2 regions of the Shewanella sp. 10N.286.51.B2 genome follow, and region 1 is predicted to be linked to the other one. Evidence: predicted binding sites of a transcription regulator. Region 1 holds the regulator's gene; the other holds the start of a gene.
What was found. The regulator sigma-54, encoded in region 1, starts transcription at its own class of promoters, with help from an activator protein. The targets are predictions, from matches to a motif close to GTTGGCACGNNNNTNGNNT.
Positions count from the first base shown of each region.

Region 1 (8,358 bases):
ATGCTCACCCGTGTTGAAGGTGGGGTATTATTAATCGCATTTTTCGCCTTGATGGGCTATTTCATTTGGAGCGCGATGCGAAATAAGAAAAAAGATGTCCTAGCTGATGAGTCTGACGCAGAGATCCCTAAAAATGTACCCACATTACATGCTATTATCTGGATCATTGTTGGTATGGTGTTATTGCCACTCTCGGCAGACTGGATGGTGACTGGCGCGGTAGGCATTGCCAAGACATTTGGCTTGTCAGATCTGGTCATCGGCTTGACCATTATTGCCATTGGCACCAGTTTACCGGAACTAGCAGCATGCATCGCTGGCGTCCTAAAAAAAGAAGACGACCTCGCGATTGGTAATATTGTTGGCTCAAACATTTTTAATATTTTAGCAGTGCTGGCCATTCCAGGGCTGATTGCCCCAGGTGAAATCGACATAAATGCAAGCGGTCGAGATTTTTACATGGTACTAGCAACCAGCACCGCATTAGCAGTACTGGTATTATCGAGTGGCGCTAAAAAGCAGCTTACTCGCTGGCATGGAGCCCTTTTATTAATCGTCTTTATTGCGTACCAAGTTGTCTTATTTCAATCACAATAATGGGGCATAAAGATGTGTGACTCACCAAAGCGTAACCCGAAATCGCTTTGGACAATAGAGAGATACATATGACAGAACAAACACAATTGCGCCAATGGGGTCGTCAAGTCATTGATATTGAAAAGGCAGCATTAGATAACCTTTATCAATATGTAGACTCAGACGAGTTTGGCCAAGCCTGTGAACTCATTTTAGAATGTAAAGGCAAAGTCATTGTCATGGGCATGGGCAAATCTGGCCACATTGGCAATAAGATTTCTGCCACACTCGCCAGCACAGGCACGCCTGCATTTTTTGTTCACCCTGGCGAAGCAAGCCATGGCGACTTAGGCGCTCTGGCAAAAAATGATATTATTTTAGCCATATCAAATTCTGGTGAAGCCAGTGAAATTCTCACCTTAATGCCCGTTATACAGCGCATGGGGGTCCCGGTAATCGCGATTACGGGTAAACCAGAATCCAATATGGCCAAGCTATCTAAACTGCATTTATGTATTGAAGTGCCTGAAGAGGCCTGCCCATTAGGGCTAGCACCAACATCAAGCACTACCGCAACCTTGGTGATGGGTGACGCCTTGGCCGTAGCATTATTGCAAGCGAAAGGCTTTACCCGTGATGATTTCGCCCTATCCCACCCTGGTGGATCTTTAGGTCGTAAACTATTACTTAAAGTCAGCGATGTAATGCACAAAGGCGCTGATATTCCACAGGTGAAAAGTGAGCTCTGCATTACTGAAACCCTATATGAGATCTCAAATAAAGGTTTAGGTATGACTGCAGTGATCGATAATGCAGACAAGCTAGTCGGGATCTTTACTGACGGTGATTTACGCCGCGTCATCGATGCTGAAGTGAACCTGCGTACTACCGCTATTGCCGATGTAATGACAACCAACTGCATTACCATCAGCCCAGGTATTTTAGCCGCGCAAGCATTACAGATTATGGAAGAAAAAAGTATTAACGGTTTAATTGTCGTAGACGAGAACCAACGCCCAGTCGGCGCACTTAACATGCTCGATATGGTTAAAGCTGGAGTCATTTAACATGTCATTACACGAAACACTGCACCAAGGTTTTTACGGCCCAATCTCTGATGATGTTTGGCAAAAAGCCAAAAAAATTAAGCTGCTTATTTGCGATGTCGATGGGGTATTTTCCGATGGCCGTATTTATTTAAGTAATGCAGGGGAAGAGTTAAAAGCATTTCATACCCGTGATGGTTATGGCATTCGCTCTATTTTAACCAGTAATATTCATGTTGCTGTGATAACCGGGCGTAAATCTGCCATTGTGGAAAATAGAATGACCGCTTTAGGTGTCACTCATATTTATCAAGGTGTTGATGATAAACTAGTGCCTTACCAAAGCCTGTTAGATACCTATGGCGTTAGCCCAGATGAAGTCGCCTATATTGGTGATGACATGGTTGACTTACCTGTGATGAAACAGGTTGGCCTTGCAGTTTGTGTGGCTGATGGCCATCCTTATGTTAAACAACATTGCCATATGACCACCACCATTAACGGCGGAAATGGCGCATTACGTGAACTCACCGATTTGCTATTACTTAGCCAAGATAAGTTTGAAAATGCCCACGGAATGAGTATATGAGCCGAGTGACCTTCGCTATTATCGGATTTTTTGGCGCAGCCTTAGTCCTTTATTGGCAAGTACAAATTAAACGTAGTCAGATGGAGGCAAGTAAATTGCCTGCCCCTGCTCGCCCTGATTTTATCGCCAATGACTTACGCACCACTGAATTTAATGAGCAAGGTTTAGTGCAAAGCCGAGTCTCAGCGAAATACATGGAGCACTTTCAGCAAAGTAATGAAACCATGTTTACTGAGCCTGTCTACCTTATTTATCCTGAAAATGGTGAAGCCGAATGGCAATTAAGCGCAGATTTAGGCAAGCTGAATAATGAAACAGGCAAAGTAGTTTTAGAAAATAATGTTATTATTGATGCAATAAACATCGACGAGCCATTACAATCTTTGACAACCACCATGTTGGCACTCGATATGAACACCATGATTTTGACCTCAGATAGACAAATTTTTGTTACTGGGTCAGATTTTAATATACAAGGTTTAGGCCTGTATGCTGATTTAAATGCTCAAGAACTTGAACTTTTAAGTCAAGTAGAAGGAACGTATGAAGCAAAGTAAACTTTTGATTGCCTCACTACTCAGTGTAGTCAGTATTGCCAGCGCCTATGCAAAAGAAGGCGATTTACAGCAAGAGCTTAAAGTCGCAGCTGTGAGCCAAAAAGCTGACATAAAAAACAATCAGGTCATCTTCTATGGCCCAGTTAATGTGACTCAAGGGTCGATTAACATTAATGCCGACGAATTACGCGCATTTGGCACCGAAAGCGGCACCCAAAAAACCATGGTTGCCACAGGTAACCCTGCGACATTTTCCCAAGAGTTAGATGATGGCCGTATTGGTACTGCCAGTGCCGATGAAATTAAATATGAGCTTGCCACTAGCATTTTAACCTTAACGGGTAATGCTAAATTGGACCAAGCTGGCAGCCAGGTTACTGGTAACCTAATTAGCTACAACATTGAAAAGCAGCAGTTAATTGCTGAAAGCACCGGTACTGGTGAAGATCGGGTTATCACTATTTTTCAACCAGAAAGTCACCCAGACTTGATTGATTCTGAAAAGAAAAAAGATGAGCAACCACATTTACCAGACAGCGCTAAACCCGGTGATGACACGCCACCAGCTATAATTGAAAACAACAATTTATCTGCTGTAGAGGCTGTGAACTCAACTGAAACACCCGAAGTAACTGAATCACTTAACGCTGAGGCGCAGGCGACATTGTCAGCCCCAGCAGCTGAGCAAAATGACTAATGACCCAAATTACGTTAACCGCTGAAAATCTCGCTAAGAGTTATAAAAGTCGCCAGGTAGTAAAAGATGTCAGCCTGACGGTAAAAACCGGCCAAATTGTTGGCTTACTTGGCCCTAATGGTGCGGGTAAAACCACCACCTTTTATATGGTCGTAGGCCTAGTCAAAAGTGATAAGGGCCGCATTCTGATCGATGAAGATGATTTAACCGCAGATCCAATGCATTTGCGCGCCCGAAAAGGCATTGGCTACTTACCTCAAGAAGCCAGTATTTTTCGTAAGCTCACAGTACACGATAATATAATGGCAGTGCTTCAAACTCGCAAAAGCTTATCAAATGAGCAGCGCATTGAAGAACTGGAACATTTATTAGAAGAATTTAACATAACTCATATCCGTGATAGCCAAGGTATGGCGTTATCGGGAGGTGAGCGTCGCCGAGTTGAAATTGCACGCGCATTAGCGGCAAATCCTAAGTTTATTTTATTAGATGAACCTTTTGCAGGGGTAGATCCTATCTCAGTAATCGACATCAAGAAAATTATTCAACAACTTAAAAGCCGTGGTTTAGGGGTGCTAATTACCGACCATAATGTCCGTGAAACACTTGATGTGTGTGAGCGAGCATATATTGTGAGTCACGGAAACTTGATTGCTGAAGGAACACCTGCTGAGATCTTAGTCAATCAGCAAGTTAGGTCGGTATACTTAGGTGAACAATTCAAGCTATAGTTAGCACTATTCAGTTTTTAGTATGGCATTCGCGGCCAACAACAAACCTTAATCTAGTCTATTTTTCTAGGATCATAAACTAGCGCCCACACTGTTCGTCGCGATGATGTAATTCAATTAGGGACAAGCGGTACATGAAAGCCTCACTCCAACTCAAAATGGGTCAACACTTAACCATGACCCCACAGTTGCAACAAGCGATTCGCTTATTGCAACTTTCCTCATTGGAGCTACAGCAAGAAATTCAACAAGCACTTGATTCAAACCCGCTATTAGAGCTTGAAGACGAATTCACTAAAGCCAAAGAGCCCGTAAAAGAAAACGCCCTGCAAACTGACACCGATTTTAGTGATAATAGCCAAGTCACCATAGAAAAAGACACCTCAACGGTTGATACCACTGAATCGCTCACTAAAGATTCTATGCCTGAAGAACTCCCTATGGATACCACATGGGATGAGGTGTATACCGCCTCGCCGACTTCTGGCTCTGGCGCAGTATCGAGCGGTAATGATATGCCGTTTCAAGGCGAAACCAGTGAAGGCTTGTATGAGCATCTTGAATGGCAAAAAAACCTCACTCCCTTTTCTGAAAATGACTTGGTGATTGCAACCGCCATTATTGATGCCATTGATGAGCGCGGTTACCTCACCCAGAGCGTTGAAGACATTTTGCAATCCTTAGGCACTGACGATATCGAACTCGATGAAGTTGAAGCTGTACTTAAACGGGTACAACACTTCGATCCCGTCGGCATTGCAGCGCGAGATTTAAGTGAGTGTCTATTAATTCAATTAGGCCAATACCCTAATGAAATTCCTTGCATAGATAATGTTAAGTTACTGATTAAAGATCATCTTGATTTAATCGCCGGTCGTGACTTTAGGTTACTGATGCGTAAAACCAAGCTTAAAGAAGATGATTTACGTGAAGCCATTGAATTTATTCAAACGCTCAATCCACGTCCAGGCTTGCAAATTACCCCCATTAAAGATGAGTACGTCATTCCTGATGTTACTGTACTTAAAAAGAATGGTCGCTGGGTGGTCGAGCTAAATCCCGATAACATGCCTAAAATTGGCGTTAATCAGCAATATGCAGCTATGGCCAAAGGCGGTTCAAGCCAAGCTGACAGCCAATTTATTCGTGGTCATTTACAAGAAGCCAAATGGTTTATCAAAAGCATCGATAGCCGTAATGAAACCTTACTAAAAGTGGCTAACTGTATCGTACAATTTCAGCAAGGTTTCTTTGAGTTCGGTGAAGAAGCCATGAAGCCGATGGTGCTCAATGATATTGCTGAAGCGGTTGAAATGCACGAGTCGACCATTTCACGGGTCACGACCCAAAAATACATGCATACCCCCCGTGGACTTTTTGAACTAAAATATTTTTTCTCAAGCCATGTAAGTACCGATGATGGTGGAGAATGCTCTTCTACAGCAATTCGCGCATTTATTAAAAAGCTCGTAGCTGCAGAAAACCCGAAAAAGCCTCTTAGTGATAGTAAAATGGCGACACTATTGGCTGAACAAGGGATTAACGTTGCTCGACGTACGATAGCCAAATATCGAGAGGCAATGCTCATCCCTCCCTCAAACCAACGCAAAAGCTTATAACTTTTGTTATTGGAGGATGACCTATGCAAATTAACCTGACTGGAAACCATATTGAAATAACTCAATCTTTACGGGAATACGTGCAAACAAAATTTTCAAAGCTTGAACGACACTTCGAACAGATCAATAATGTTCACGTTGTGCTCGATGTTCAAAAGCTACAACAGATTGCCGAAGCCAAACTGCACCTAAAAGGCGGTGAAGTGTTTGCTGTATCGCGTAACGCTGATATGTATGTGGCAATAGACGCCCTGATAGATAAGCTAGACCGTCAGGTAATTAAACATAAAGAGAAACTCACTAAGCATTAACGATGGAACTTCGTACCATCCTGCAGCCGGCGTGCACTACCTGTGCCACTCCGGGCAGTAAGAAAAAGGTACTGGAATTAATCAGCAATTTAATGGCTGCCCAGTACCCAACCCTTTCTTCACAGGCTATTTTTGAAAGTCTAATAGCGCGTGAAAAAATGGGCAGTACAGGTATAGGAAATGGCATAGCAATTCCACATGGGCGCTTAGATAATATCGAAGAACCCATTGCTATTTTAATCAAATGCGAAGAGCCAATCGCCTTTGATGCCATAGACAAGCAACCTGTAGATATTTTATTTGCGCTTCTTGTACCTGCAGATCAGTGCCAGCAACACCTAAGCACATTATCTAGCATGGCAGAGAAACTCAGTGATAAATTGATACTTAAACGACTTCGAAAGAGTCATGACGCTACAGAACTTTATCAGGTTATTACTGCATGAAACTTGTCATCGTATCGGGACGTTCAGGTTCAGGAAAATCAGTCGCACTGAGAGTGCTTGAAGATTTAGGTTATTACTGTGTTGATAACCTGCCACTGCCACTGATTGGCAGCCTGCTTGAACAGCTTAAAGATAGTAACGAGCTTGTCGCCATTAGCGTCGATGTGCGTAATATCGAAGAGCAAGGCAAAGTACTCAAAGAGCAAATTGCTTTACTGTCTGACGATACCAGCATTACCAGTTTCTTTTTAAACGCCAACGATAAAGTGTTACTGAAGCGTTTTAGTGAGACCCGCCGATTACACCCACTGTCTAAGAATCAAATTTCGTTACAAGAAGCCATTAAGCTTGAGGGGCGGTTACTCGAACCCATAGCCAAAATGGTTGATCACTATATCGACACCTCGCAAACTAATATCTACGAATTGAGCGATCATGTTCGGCAAATCTTGCTAGGCAGTGTTGATAAAGAATTAGTGGTACATTTTGAGTCATTTGGCTTTAAGCATGGCATGCCGGCTGAAGCAGACTTTATGTTTGATGTGCGCTTTTTACCGAATCCGCACTGGGAGCTTGAGTTAAGGCCCTACACAGGCCTAGATGCGCCCGTGCAAGAGTTCTTAGAGCGACAGCCTTTGGTGAATAAGTTTATCTGGCAAATTGAAAACCTTTTTGACACTTGGATGCCACATTTAGAGCGTAATAACCGCAGCTACCTGACCATTGCCATTGGTTGTACTGGCGGTCAGCACCGTTCGGTTTATATTGCCGATCAGCTCGCTAAACGTTTCAACAACTCTAAGCACAAAGTCAGCGCCCGCCATAGAGAGCTTGGCATTGAATAAGCTAACCACAACGCCAGCCAAAACGGTGGCCTATTCAAAGCAAATTACCATCAGTAACAAGCTAGGCTTGCATGCGCGAGCGGCGACTAAATTGGCAATTTTAGCTACCGAGTTTGACGCAACTATCACCCTTATCCAAGGTGAGAAACAAGCCAGTGCTGCCAGTGTATTGGGGTTATTAATGTTAGAAAGTGGCATTGGTAAAATCATTACTGTTGAAGCTCAAGGCCGTGATGCAGAAAAAGCCCTTGAGGCCGTATGCAAGTTAATCAACGATAAATTTGACGAAGAAAGCTAACCGCCTGCGCCCAGTAACATCTCCAAGGAAACACAGCGACTCACCTTTACCATTATTTTATTAGCTATACTCAACACACCACCAAGCAGTATTAGCGTATTTATGAATTGCGCATCAAGCCATCAGATATTAGAAATTTCTTCATTCTTTCCGGTGAGTTAAGTTAACATTTCATCATCGTCTTTTCAGGAGTAGCCAATGGGTATTGAAGTCATCGACAGCGAACTGACCGAACAACGTCTTAATCAGCTTACACAAGCATTAGGTAGCGGTATGTTTGTTCATGTCAGAAATATGCTTCATGACATGGCCGCCTCCGATGTCGCATTAATTCTTGAATCATCACCGCCGAAAACTCGTCAAGTGTTATGGCAACTGATTGATCATGAGCAAGCGGGTGAAATCCTAGAAGAACTCGGTGAAGAGTTAAAAGATTCACTCATCAGCGCTATGACCCCAGAAAAAGTAGCCCAAGCCACCTCTGGGATGGATACCGATGACTTGGCTTACATCTTAAGAAGTTTGCCAGATGCTGTTTATAAAAAAGTACTGCAATCCATGAGCAGTCAAGACCGCCATCGCGTCGAACAAGCACTGTCATACCCTGATGACACCGCTGGCAGTATCATGAATACTGATACGG
Region 1 covers NZ_JBFRKH010000014.1:147,980-156,337, forward strand. The annotation lists gene AB4140_RS04225 (calcium/sodium antiporter) at 1-597, shown strand, start outside; gene AB4140_RS04230 (KpsF/GutQ family sugar-phosphate isomerase) at 666-1,643, shown strand; gene kdsC (3-deoxy-manno-octulosonate-8-phosphatase KdsC) at 1,645-2,211, shown strand; gene lptC (LPS export ABC transporter periplasmic protein LptC) at 2,208-2,768, shown strand; gene lptA (lipopolysaccharide transport periplasmic protein LptA) at 2,755-3,465, shown strand; gene lptB (LPS export ABC transporter ATP-binding protein) at 3,465-4,196, shown strand; gene AB4140_RS04255 (RNA polymerase factor sigma-54) at 4,331-5,815, shown strand; gene hpf (ribosome hibernation promoting factor) at 5,839-6,126, shown strand; gene ptsN (PTS IIA-like nitrogen regulatory protein PtsN) at 6,129-6,572, shown strand; gene rapZ (RNase adapter RapZ) at 6,569-7,417, shown strand; gene AB4140_RS04275 (HPr family phosphocarrier protein) at 7,443-7,715, shown strand; gene mgtE (magnesium transporter) at 7,914-8,358, shown strand, end outside.

Region 2 (8,358 bases), on a different contig from region 1:
CACTTAACCCCAAGCCGTGGTTTTGCTGCTGAACTTGCTGCAGCATCAACAGTTGTTATTGCATCAGGTACCGGTTTACCTATCTCGACAACTCAAACACTAGTTGGTGCGGTATTAGGTGTGGGTATGGCTCGTGGTATTGCCGCAATTAATATCGGTGTAGTACGTAACATCGTTGTTTCTTGGGTTGTTACCTTACCTGCGGGTGCGGCATTATCTATCCTGTTCTTCTTCACCATCAAAGGGATATTTAGCTAATAACTCGTCAGTTATTAAGCTAACCACGCAAAAGCCGGTCATATTAATGTCCGGCTTTTTTGTTTCAAATAGCAAACTTTCGTTAATCAGCGGGCTAATTATTCGCTTCATTTAGCCAAAGCATAACGTTTTACGCATAATCCCATTAGATTAATCAGTAATATCGCTTATTTGAATAAGACTTTTGCGTTCTTCCTTGCAATCAAGTCGCTAAATAAATAGCATGACGGGTAGTTCTAATGGTATGGAAAAATAACGTGTTAAGAATGTTCACAATGGTAGTATTACTACTGCTCTCAAATGGCTTAATGGCGCAACAAGCGACGCATTTCATTACCGATGATGTCGATATTTACATGCATAGTGGTCCAGGGACTCAATACCGTATTTTAGGCACCATCGAAGCAGGCCAATCAGTTACCTTATTAAACGAAAGCCAAAACGATTACAGTAAAATTCGTGATCATAAAAACCGTGAAGGTTGGGTGATTTCTGAGTTAGTTAAAAAAGGCACCGGCCTTAGAAACCGTTTGCCAATTGTTGAAGCAGAACTAGCTAAAGCCAAGCAAACTTTAGCGCAGCTAGATCAAAGCTCTGAGTCTGTAACCCAACAGCTAACAGCAGCTAACCAACAGATTTTATCTCTAGAATCAGAGCTTGCTAGCGCATCTCAACAGCGCGACCATGCGATTAAAGAATTGAATGCGATTCAAGATAATGCTCAATCAAGAATGTGGCAACAAGGCGCATTAATTGCTGGATTAGGCGCCTTAATCGGTATTTTCCTAGTCTATCTACCAAGACCACAACGTAAGAAGAACAGCCGCTGGATGTAGTCCTAGCTCAATTACGCGACTTATCTTACCTGAAAAGCCAATGCCATTGCATTGGCTTTTTTGTTTCTGCTTTTTGAGCTTACGCTGGCAACAAAAGCACAACATTTACCCCCTCAAAAAAGTCGTTATTTTGCCTGCAAGAGGTATAAAAAACACCTAGGCTATATTTCATCATCACAACTGACACTAAATCTTGCTCAACATCACATTTTAATCGTATACTCGCCTCGATTTCGTACATTGTATACAAAATAAAAAACATCATAATAAACATCTTGTTTACAAAGTTAGTAAACAGCTCAAGACGGAATGAAAATTATGTTCAATGCCAGTGAAGTCCTAAACGGTCATTACAATAATGCTAGCTTAGATGAGCTATTCTCAGCCATAACTAATAATTACATCGTTGATGAAGAACTGTATTTATCTGAGCTTATTAAATTAGTGCCATCGTCTGATACTGAAATTAAGCAAATCACTGATAAAGCCCATCAACTGGTCTTGAAAGTGCGCCAATTTGAAAAGAAAGGCCTAATGATTGGCATTGATGCTTTCTTGCAGCAATACAGCTTAGAAACTCAAGAAGGCATTATCTTGATGTGTCTTGCTGAAGCATTATTGCGTATCCCTGATGCCGCTACTGCAGATGCCTTAATCGAAGATAAGCTCTCTGGCGCTAAGTGGGATGCGCACTTAAGTAAAAGTGATTCAGTGTTAGTTAACGCATCCACTTGGGGCTTAATGCTCACAGGTAAAATCGTTAAGTTAGATAAAAACATCGACGGCAAACCTAGTAACTTGCTAAACCGTTTAGTTAATCGTGTTGGTGAGCCTGTTATTCGTCAAGCAATGAATGCCGCGATGAAGATTATGGGTAAACAGTTTGTGTTGGGACAAACGGTTAAAGAGGCCCTTAAAAACAGTGTTGCTAAGCGCCAGCAAGGTTACACCCACAGCTATGATATGCTCGGTGAAGCCGCGTTAACCGCTAAAGATGCACATAAGTATTACACTGAATATAGCCATGCGATTGCTGAATTAGGCGCACAAGAATACGATCTATCAAGCGCTCCTCGCCCCACAATCTCAATCAAATTATCGGCGCTGCATCCACGCTATGAAGTCGCCAATGAATCACGTGTACTCAGTGAATTATATGACACTGTCATTAAACTCATCGTGCAAGCGCGCGAGCTCAACATCGGTATTTCAATCGATGCCGAAGAAATGGATCGCCTTGAATTATCACTCAAGTTATTCCAGAAGCTATATAACGCCAACGAAACTCAAGGTTGGGGCTTACTGGGGATTGTGGTTCAAGCCTACTCAAAACGTGCCCTGCCGGTATTATGTTGGTTAACTAAGTTATCCCGCGAGCAAGGCGATGAAATTCCAGTGAGACTAGTAAAAGGCGCTTATTGGGACAGTGAGTTAAAATGGGCTCAGCAAGCTGGCGACGGTGGCTACCCACTTTACACTCGCAAAGCCGGCACGGACGTATCATATTTAGCCTGTGCTCGTTATTTACTCTCTGACGCCACTACAGGCGCCATATACCCGCAATTTGCCACCCATAATGCCCAAACAGTTGCCAGTATCAGTGCGATGGGCGCGAATCGTCACTATGAGTTCCAGCGCCTACATGGCATGGGTGAAGAGCTCTACGACACTATGCTGGCTGAAAGTGGCGCAAAATCCGTGCGTATCTACGCGCCTATTGGTGCCCATAAAGATCTACTGCCTTATCTGGTAAGGCGCCTATTAGAAAACGGCGCTAACACCTCGTTTGTTCACAAATTAGTGGACCCGAAAACCCCTATCGAAAGCTTAGTGGTGCATCCATTAACCACTTTAAAAGCTTATAAAACTTTAGCTAATAATAAAATTGTTCTGCCGGAAGATATTTTTGGTATAGAACGTAAAAACTCTAAAGGATTAAACATGAACATCATTTCTGAGTCTGCGCCATTTTTTGCCGGCGTTGACCAATTTAACGATACCCAATGGACTGCTGGGCCATTAGTCAATGGCGAGACCTTAAGCGGCGAAACCAAAAATGTACTCAGCCCATTTGACACCACTAAAACGGTGGGACAAGTAGCTTTTGCCAATAATCAGGCAATTGAAGCTGCATTAAGTTCTGCCCATGGCGCTTTTCATCGTTGGAGTCATACCCCCGTTGAGCAGCGTGCATCTGCACTGCAAAAACTGGCTGACTTACTTGAAGAGAACCGCGAAGAGCTGATTGCCCTTTGTACTCGTGAAGCAGGTAAAAGCTTACAAGATGGCATTGATGAAGTCCGTGAAGCAGTAGATTTTTGTCGCTACTATGCTATTCAAGCCAAGAAAATGATGGCGGCGCCAACTTTGCTTCCTGGGCCGACGGGTGAATTAAATGAACTATTCATTCAAGGCCGCGGCATCTTTGTTTGTATTAGCCCTTGGAACTTCCCATTAGCGATTTTCTTGGGCCAAGTTACTGCGGCGCTAGCTGCTGGTAATACCGTGATTGCCAAACCCGCTGAGCAAACTTCATTAGTAGGTTACCGCGCAGTGCAATTAGCTCATGAAGCAGGCATTCCTGTCGATGTACTGCAGTTCTTACCAGGCACTGGCGCTACTGTTGGCGCAGCGATCACCGCTGATGAACGTATTGGCGGTGTGTGCTTTACTGGTTCAACCGGCACTGCTAAATTGATTAACCGCACATTAGCTAATCGTGAAGGTGCTATCATTCCGCTCATCGCTGAAACTGGCGGTCAAAATGCGATGATAGTTGACTCGACCTCACAAGCAGAACAAGTGGTTGCAGATGTGGTTTCATCGTCGTTTACCAGTGCAGGCCAGCGCTGCTCGGCATTGCGAGTGCTGTTCTTACAAGAAGATATTGCCGATCGCGTGTTAGATGTAATGCAGGGCGCAATGGAAGAACTCAGTATTGGTAACCCAAGCTTTGTTCAAACTGACGTTGGCCCTGTGATTGATGCCACTGCAAAAGCGAACCTAAATGCCCATATTGATCATATCTCGCAAGTTGGTAAGTTAATTAAGAAAATCAACTTACCCGCAGGCACTGAAAATGGCCACTTTGTGTCGCCAACAGCGGTAGAAATTGATTCAATTAAAGTGCTTGAGAAAGAACATTTCGGGCCAATTTTGCACGTTATTCGTTATAAAGCCGCTAATTTAGCCGCGGTTATTGACGAGATAAACAGCACCGGCTTTGGTCTTACTTTAGGAATTCATAGCCGCAATGAAGGCCATGCGTTAAATCTTGCAGACAAGGTTGATGTGGGTAACGTCTATATTAATCGTAACCAAATTGGCGCAGTAGTGGGTGTACAGCCTTTTGGCGGTCAAGGTTTATCAGGTACTGGCCCCAAAGCAGGCGGACCACACTACCTTACTCGTTTTATTACTGAAAAAACCCGCACCAACAATATTACTGCCATTGGCGGTAACGCGACGTTATTGTCCCTTGGTGATGCTGAAGACTAATAATTAGCAGGTTTGAAACCATAAAAATGCCCGCAGCTGCGGGCATTTTTTGTTCAAGCTATTTTATTTAGGTTAATAGTGTTCAAGCTAATAGTATTTACCGATAAAACCATCAACGGCTTACCATTAAGTAAGCAGGTATCACTTGAATCGCCATAACAAAGCCCAATCGAGACAAGGATAGGCCTTAGCACTGCTTATAAAGCTAAGCTTTCTTTTTCAGCAGCAGTTTTACGCTCAGGGCTTGTCTTAACATGGGTTAAGTACAAAGGTAAGCCCACGAGTAAAAAGCCGCCGACTAAATTACCTAATGCCGTTGGGATTTCATTCCACAATAGGTAGTCGCTAACAGTAAAGTCACCGCCCATGATCATTGAAAATGGAAATAGGAACATATTAACGATTGAATGCTCAAAACCCATAAAGAAGAACAGCATCACAGGCATCCACATTGCAGCCATTTTGCCGCTCACTGAGGTTGAGATCATAGCGCCTACCACTCCCATAGACACCATCCAGTTACACAACATGCCGCGAATAAAAATAGTAAACCAGCCTGCCACGCCATGCTCTTGATACCCTAACGTACGTGACTCACCAATTGAGCTCACTTTAGCCGCTAATACTCCACCGTCAGTGTTGTAACCATAAGTCAGGATATAGGATGCAAAAAATGCCACGGTTAACGCGCCGGCAAAATTCCCCACAAACACTAACCCCCAATTCCTAAAAAGTTGCTCCCAGGTACATCCCGGTCGCTTGTTAAGGACAGCTAAAGGCACCAAGGTAAATACACCTGTCAGCAAATCAAACTTCATCAGATACAACATAATAAACCCAACCGGGAATAATAATGATCCGACTAACAAGCTACCTGTTTTCACGATAACGGTAATGGCAAAAAAAGCGGCAAGTCCCAGTATCGCGCCAGCCATAAATGCCCTAACTAATGTATCTCGTGTCGACATGAAGATTTTTTGCTCCCCAGCATCTACCATCTTGGTAGCAAACTCCTTTGGCTCGATATATGACATAGTGCATTCCCTATAGTTATGTAGTTGACTGCTAATAAGCCAACTTCATACCAAGGTTGATAAATGCTTATAAATCAATATCCTAATTTAATTAGATTTTTTGAAAATGGTTGTAAGTAGTGCAAGCTGCACCTAGATAGCGCAAAAAAGCCATTATTGAAAGGCCGTATTTAGCATCAAGTTTGTCTCGCTAAATGAAGCGTAATGAGCAAGTTAGTGGTTGTTGCGGCGGATAAGTGAGTCTTCGTTAAGACTCAAATGGTACCAATAATCGAATATGGTTATTGTAGTGACTAGCAATAGCTTGATGACTAAATGGCTAAATGGCAATATTCATTTTAAGCTCTAACTTGTATGGCAGCGCTGATAACTTTTGCTTGAGATTTTGCTGAAATACTTTGATATCACCGGTCTTTATAATTGACTCTTCACTAGGTACGACATTGATATCAATTCTAAGCTCATTTCCCACTTTGACGACACTGCCTAAATGCAGGGTTTCTTGGCTATCAACTTCTTTCATGCCTTTGGATACTTCTGCAATCAGTTCTTGTTGTGGTGCCATTTGCAATAGCTCTTTGACCGCTTGACTCACCATAGAAAAAGGAACTTTCAAAAAGTAAGCTGAAATTAATATCATCATGAGTGGATCGGCATAACCTGCATATTGAGCCAGCGAAGTTTGCGTTAAGCCCCATGCGATAACAAACCCCAGCGTAATAGCCATGCTGAGCAAAGTATCCATCTGCCACTGCTTAGTTTCTGCTTCAATTAACCCTGAGTGCGACTCGCGGCTCATTTGGGTTATTTTCCACCAAGCAAAACCACAACCAAGGGTATTTACCAGCCCAAAAACACTCGCTACACCAATGTCTAACAGCTTGACACCTTGTATTAAACTATCGATTGCGCCGAACAGTGAATAAATCACTAGACTCATAATCACTAAACCTTTGATCGCAATAACAATAGGTTCAAACATCGCCTTACCATTGGGGAAACGCTTATCTTTCGGGGAATGGATAAGCTTAGCGGCGAGCAGTGACAAAATAGTTAACAGCAAACTAATTAACGAGTATAAACCATCAAAGGCTATGACTAAGGAACCCAATATCAGCCCAACCGCCAAGCCGCCTACAGCAAACATCAGCGCAAATACTGAAGACAGTATCAACACTTTTTGCTCTATTGCTTGAGATGGCACACACATATGAATTCCTCATAAAATTAATCATTTACCCGTATAGGTAATTGAGTACAGTTTGGCATTCTGTATTAAATCAGCAATGACAAACTCAACGTCTGTGAGGTTATTTTGATAGTAATATTATTATAGCAAGGCTATTCAATGACTTAGTTTAGCAATCATCTGTCAATTATATTGACAGTGAGTGCTTGGCATGAATCCGAAATAACACGAATAAGCTAATACAAAGGTGATAGCTGGTTATTGAAATGGACCAGTTGAACAGTTTGATTTAATGACCCATCGAGGATGGGCTTATCATGAACACAAGATTAAAAAGCAAATAGATAGTCATTTAACTGATCGGCTAACCAGTTTGTCGCGGGATGCTCATTAAGGCCACTTGCTGCAAACATGCAATAGTCTTCCTGCAATAAACCGTAAGTATGCTTAATCACCGCAATGGATTGCTGCCTCAATAAATGTTTAATCAAGGGCTCAGGCATTACACCCCAAGCATCTTCAGTTTGAATGGAGCTAAGAATGTAATCAAAACTTGAAAAACCAATATAGTTACGGGAAAAAGGCTGTAATTCAGGATTGGACTTTTCATTTAAATATACCATTGATGCTTGCATGGCGCTGCGCAAGTCTTCATCTGACACTCGGCGTTTTGCTGCCAAGGGGTGGTCATGACGGCACACTGACATCATGCGAATTTTACCTAAAGGATGTGATGTCACCATGGCACTATCAGTGCTTTCATAGTCAATTCCAAAAGCAAAATTAACTTGCTCAGTTTCAACTAAATTGGCCAGATCGCCGGTGGAGGCCAGCACAATATTAAATGAGGTTGCTGGAAAGTGATTATTAAGCTGATGAGTCAACTCTAACCAAATATCGTCAGGTAAAGAGTCGTCACGGGCAATCCATACTTCTGCAGCAAACTCACCTTTAACTTGACGACAGGTTTGGCGGATCCGCTGCGCCGCTGTCAGCATACTTTGGCAATCTTTATAAATAGCCTTACCTGCTTCGGACAATGTGACTTGGTTACCGGTGCGATCAAATAATGCGGTATCGAGATCTTTTTCCATCGCTTTAATCGCCATGGTCATTTTGGTGCGATTCTGTTCTGTTTGTCTCGCCGCTTCTGACACAGAGCCCAGCTCTGCGACTAAACAAAAAGCTTCAATTTGCGAAAGTGTCAGTGCCATTATTATTCCTATAGTGAGGCTACCTCGCTAAGATAGCCTATTGCTTTGTGCCACAACAGTACGCTTTATCAATTTCGCTAGTCAGTTATCGGTTATCAACATAGCTTAGGCAATGCTAACCATCTTAAGGGAAAAAATGAAATCTAAAATTACAGCGGATATGGGAGTTTGAGGCAGGAAAGTGAGGTAGTAAAAGGCAGCTTGATAACAATCCTAATAACCATCAAGCCCTCACAGGCAATATTCGCACTATTGACTATCAAATAAGCCGTTGCGCTTTAAACCTCGATGAACGTTTTTACATAACTTGGCAAATTTTTCTAAATCGC
Region 2 covers NZ_JBFRKH010000055.1:7,428-15,785, reverse strand. The annotation lists gene AB4140_RS15010 (inorganic phosphate transporter) at 1-258, shown strand, start outside; gene AB4140_RS15005 (TIGR04211 family SH3 domain-containing protein) at 534-1,094, shown strand; gene putA (bifunctional proline dehydrogenase/L-glutamate gamma-semialdehyde dehydrogenase PutA) at 1,413-4,592, shown strand; gene AB4140_RS14995 (formate/nitrite transporter family protein) at 4,790-5,626, opposite strand; gene AB4140_RS14990 (cation diffusion facilitator family transporter) at 5,946-6,836, opposite strand; gene AB4140_RS14985 (LysR family transcriptional regulator) at 7,145-8,029, opposite strand; gene AB4140_RS14980 (hypothetical protein) at 8,279-8,358, opposite strand, start outside.
Region 2: a site for sigma-54 is predicted at 5,663-5,681, ahead of AB4140_RS14995 (formate/nitrite transporter family protein). Genes of this name have one in related genera too.